Regions from separate parts of the Pseudomonas sp. NPDC087690 genome, predicted to be linked through region 2. Evidence: predicted binding sites of a transcription regulator. Region 2 holds the regulator's gene; the other holds the start of a gene.

Region 1 (2,399 bases), on a different contig from region 2:
GACCACATTGATTTCTATGATGCGGTCGACGCAATTGGTGGTAGATCTGCTCATCAGCTAGGTGAGTTTATGAGAGGTCTTGATAGAGCTGGAATGGCTGTGCAGTTTTCTTGGCTATCCCCTCAAGGGCTGCGCGAGTGGATGGGAAGGCCCGATGAGATCACCCGAGTAAGAGCATTGTTGGATACTGTCAATGAGCCTGAGAAGTATCCTGAAACTCTTGAAGGTAGCGTGGCGGGCATCACCGATACCGGAAGACTTGCTCTTCGCACTTTAGAGGGAAAGGTTCTAATCAGATTTCCTTTGAAGCTGACAGAGCAAGTTCAGAAGCTGAAGATCGCATCTCATGCCCGCATAAATGTCGAAACGTCCAAATACTGGGACGCGGTAGAGAAAAAAGATGTTTTCAAGCGTCACCTTATCTCCGTCGACTAATTCCGCGCATCTCTATCAAGCCCGGCCCAGCGCCGGGCTTCTTGTATCTGGCAAGCACCCTGTTCTGCTATCGTGATGCACTCTGATCGCAATGGAAGCAAAGAAGAATGGACTTATGGAAGACCCTGGCAATCGCCGTCATGGTGCTGATCAGCACTCAGGCCATTGCAGCCGAAAACAACAACCCGTTCCAAGGCGCGCTCATGATCACCACCATCGTGCCCGCAGTGATCATCTCAGCGCCCACGGCTATCACCTCGGAAATTCCAGAGTATTTTAAGTCAGCCAAGACCGACGCCTTGGCGTTCATTGGTTCGGACGGCGAGATTCGCGGAGCGGAGTTTGAGCAGGCGTCTCGGTACTATCGCTCCACCTACGCATCGCCTGTAATGTCCGATATGCAACTGGCCCAGGCAATCGTAACTTCGTTCTGATACCCATGCTCAGACTGTCCGCGGCGCTGGGCTTCTTGTTTCTGCCCTCCCCTTCTAAGTACCGACCTCAAGGCCCTCTACTAGTCGCCTCCTCCAACAGTTCCCGCCAATCATCATCGTCGATTACACCAGTTCGCTTGTACTTGTCAGCCAGCTTCAGTAGTTCGTCGTATTGCTCTTCGGCGTCCATCCGGATTTCGGGTTCTTCACCTATTTTGCTCCAGTCGGCCAACGCCTCCTGTTTCGAATCGTATCTTTCTGCGGATTGCCGGGTGAATTGCCAACCTCACCTAGGCAACAATCGGTATTTCTTAATCAAAATCAAGAGCATATCTAGACCAGTAACTTGGATCCAAAAAACACAAAACAACAGATGCAACTCATTGTTATTAAAAGATTTTTTTGCAAATACACTCTCACCTTTTCCGAACATTGGCCGATGACCTCCTAAGGAACCATGGAGTCATCGGAATGAGAAATAATCAGCCCGTAACACAGCGTGAGATTTCACTCGCACCACAGCAAAAGCTCATCTCGACGACAGATGCTCGAGGAGTCATCACGTACTGCAATGACGCTTTTGTGGAAATCAGCGGTTTTGATAAAGCCGATCTAATTGGTGCTCCGCAAAATATCGTCCGCCATCCTGACGTCCCCCCAGCTGTCTTTGCCCATATGTGGACCGCTCTCAAGCAAGGTCGGCCATGGATGGGCATCGTCAAAAACCGCTCCAGAAATGGTGATCACTACTGGGTCAACGCCTACGTCACCCCAATATTTGAAGGCAGCCAGGTGGTAGGCTTCGAATCAGTCCGAGTGAAGCCATCGACTGATCAGATACGCCGTGCTGAATCCCTCTATAAGCGCATCAGCCAGGGAAAGCCGGCAATCCCTCGGCAAGATCGCTGGCTATCCGCTCTATCGAATTGCCTGCCGTATGTAGCCATCGGTTTGGCTGGCTGCTCATTCGGTTTATTCTTCAGTGCACCTATAGCTACAGCCTTGGCGTTAGGCATAGCGGTGCCGATCGGGTTGCTCTCTTCGCGCTGGCAGGCTCGAGGAACGCTGCGCCTGCTTCAGATGGCCGAACCCTCTACCTCAGACTCATTGATCGCTCAAATGTACAGCGATGCAAGCGGGCCAGAAGCCCGCTTAGAGGCAGCCTTCGTCAGTCAGACTTCGCGCCTTAAAACTTGTCTGACACGCCTGCAAGACACGGCCGAACAACTCAGTGCGCTGGCGGAGCAATCCGACGTGCTTGCCGCTGACAGCTCAAAAGGCCTAGATCGCCAGCGTGTAGAAACAGAGCAGGTCTCTGCTGCGGTCAATCAGATGGCTGCAACCACCCAGGAAGTTGCCAGCCACGTCCAGAGGACGGCTGATGCCACCCAGCAAGCCAACCACCTGACCAGTCGAGGCCGTGATGTGGCTCGGGATACCCGTGAGGCTATCGAGCGGCTCTCTGCTGTTGTTGGCGAAACAAGCCTGACGGTTGCACAACTGGCCAAGGACAGTAGCGAAATAGGCACA
Region 2 (2,399 bases):
ATGGATCAGTTGCACAGCGTCGCCGAACCTGCCTTTTTCAAGGCTCTCGACCAGTTCGACCGCGTGTTTTTTCAGGGTCGACTCGAAATCGCCCTGTGAAGATTCGTTATGCTCCATAGCTCCCCCGCGCGTTCATCAGCCGATGCGTTCGAAAATCTTCTCGATTTTGTCTTTCAACGCCTGAGCCGTGAAAGGTTTGACTACGTAGCCGTTCACACCGGCCTGAGCGGCTTCGATGATCTGCTCGCGCTTGGCTTCAGCCGTCACCATCAGTACCGGCAGGTGCTTGAGCTTTTCATCGGCACGCACGTGGCGCAGCAGGTCGATACCGGTCATGCCCGGCATGTTCCAGTCCGTTACCAGAAAGTCGATGCTTCCGCTGTTGAGCACCGGGATGGCGGTAGTGCCATCGTCGGCCTCGACGGTGTTGGTGAACCCAAGATCACGCAGCAGGTTCTTGATGATCCGCCGCATCGTTGAGAAGTCATCAACGATGAGGATTTTCATGTCTTTGTTCAATTCGACCTCCAAGCAGTCTTAAACGCGCCCAGCACCTGGACGCGCCACTTCAATCAATCGGCGCAGCACTCAAAGACTGTCTGGAGCACAACAGAGCAAGACCGGTGCCGTTCATCACCGCACCAGCCTCGTTCGCAGTGTCCCCACACTGCCTTCAGCGCGCTCGCCACTCCCCCAAACGCCCCCGCAAACGGGCCGCGCACTGGCTGTGTAACTGGCTGACCCGCGATTCACTGACGCCAAGGACTTCACCGATTTCCTTGAGGTTCAGCTCTTCGTCGTAGTACAGCGCCAACACCAGTCGCTCACGCTCCGGCAAATTGGCAATCGCGTCCGCCAGCGCTGCCTGGAAGCGTTCATCCTCCAGATCGCGCGACGGCTCAAGATGAGCACTGGCGCCATCCTCGTGCAGCCCTTCGTGTTCGCCGTCCTGCAACAGGTCGTCGAAACTGAACAGGCGGCTGCCCAAGGTGTCATTCAAAATCCCGTAGTAATCGTCGAGACTCAATTGGAGTTCGGCTGCAACCTCGTGATCTTTAGCGTCACGGCCGGTTTTAGCTTCAATTGAGCGAATTGCGTCACTGACCATACGGGTATTGCGGTGAACCGAGCGTGGCGCCCAGTCCCCTTTGCGCACTTCGTCGAGCATCGCGCCGCGGATTCGAATGCCCGCGTACGTTTCGAAACTGGCGCCTTTGCTGGCGTCATACTTGGTCGAGACTTCGAGCAGGCCGATCATCCCGGCCTGGATCAGGTCTTCGACCTGCACACTCGCCGGCAACCGCGCCAGCAAGTGATAGGCAATGCGTTTGACCAGTGGCGCGTAACGCTCGATCAGCTCGTACTGAGCGTCGCGTGCCGACTTCTTGTAGTAATTCATACCGCTAGCGGTCATAACACGGGCCCTGCCGTTTGCTGCACGAGACGCTCGACGAAAAATTCAAGGTGGCCGCGCGGGTTGGCGGGCAGCGGCCAGGTGTCGACCTTCTGTGCAATGGCCTTGAACGCCAGCGCGCACTTGGAGCGCGGGAAGGCTTCGTAGACTGCACGCTGCTTCTGCACCGCTTTGCGTACGCTTTCGTCGTAAGGCACGGCGCCGACGTATTGTAGAGCGACGTCGAGGAAACGATCCGTGACCTTGGTCAACTTGGCGAACAGGTTGCGCCCTTCCTGCGGGCTCTGCGCCATGTTGGCGAGCACGCGGAAGCGGTTCATGCCGTAGTCGCGGTTGAGCAACTTGATCAGCGCGTAGGCGTCCGTGATCGAAGTCGGCTCGTCGCAGACCACCAGCAACACTTCCTGCGCTGCGCGCACGAAACTGACTACCGAGTCACCAATACCCGCAGCGGTGTCGATCACCAGTACGTCGAGATTGTCGCCGATGTCGCTGAACGCCTGAATCAGACCGGCATGTTGCGCCGGGCTCAGGTGGACCATGCTCTGCGTGCCGGACGCGGCCGGGACGATGCGAATGCCGCCGGGGCCTTGCAACAGGACGTCGCGTAGCTCGCAGCGGCCTTCGATGACGTCAGCCAGCGTGCGTTTAGGGGTCAGACCCAACAAAACGTCGACGTTCGCCAGTCCCAGGTCGGCGTCCAGCAGCATGACCCGACGGCCAAGCTCTGCCAGCGCCAGGGACAAGTTCACTGACACGTTAGTCTTGCCGACGCCACCTTTGCCGCCGGTCACCGCGATCACCTGTACGGGATGCATGCTGCCCATGTTATTTCTTTACCTTGTCTTGCATAGACGGAGGCCACATTACTGGCTGCGCGTTCACAACCGGAACAATGCATGGCAGACCATCGATGTAGGTACAAAAACTGTTCATGAATACCTCAGCCTACCTGCTTGGTCGGGCTGTGATAGATATCAGCGAA

Evidence for each region. The regulator FliA, encoded in region 2, starts transcription of late flagellar genes. The targets are predictions, from matches to a motif close to CTAAAGTTTNNNNNNNNNNNGCCGNTAA.
Region 1: the regulator FliA is predicted to act here: its motif matches at 1,285-1,312, upstream of ACIPIZ_RS25895 (methyl-accepting chemotaxis protein).

Annotation. Positions count from the first base shown of each region.
Region 1 covers NZ_JBIUVX010000045.1:16,802-19,200, forward strand. The annotation lists gene ACIPIZ_RS25885 (hypothetical protein) at 1-435, shown strand, start outside; gene ACIPIZ_RS25890 (DUF2388 domain-containing protein) at 543-869, shown strand; gene ACIPIZ_RS25895 (methyl-accepting chemotaxis protein) at 1,341-2,399, shown strand, end outside.
Region 2 covers NZ_JBIUVX010000041.1:9,260-11,658, reverse strand. The annotation lists gene ACIPIZ_RS25040 (protein phosphatase CheZ) at 1-117, opposite strand, end outside; gene ACIPIZ_RS25035 (chemotaxis response regulator CheY) at 136-507, opposite strand; gene fliA (RNA polymerase sigma factor FliA) at 674-1,414, opposite strand; gene fleN (flagellar synthesis regulator FleN) at 1,411-2,241, opposite strand; gene flhF (flagellar biosynthesis protein FlhF) at 2,358-2,399, opposite strand, start outside.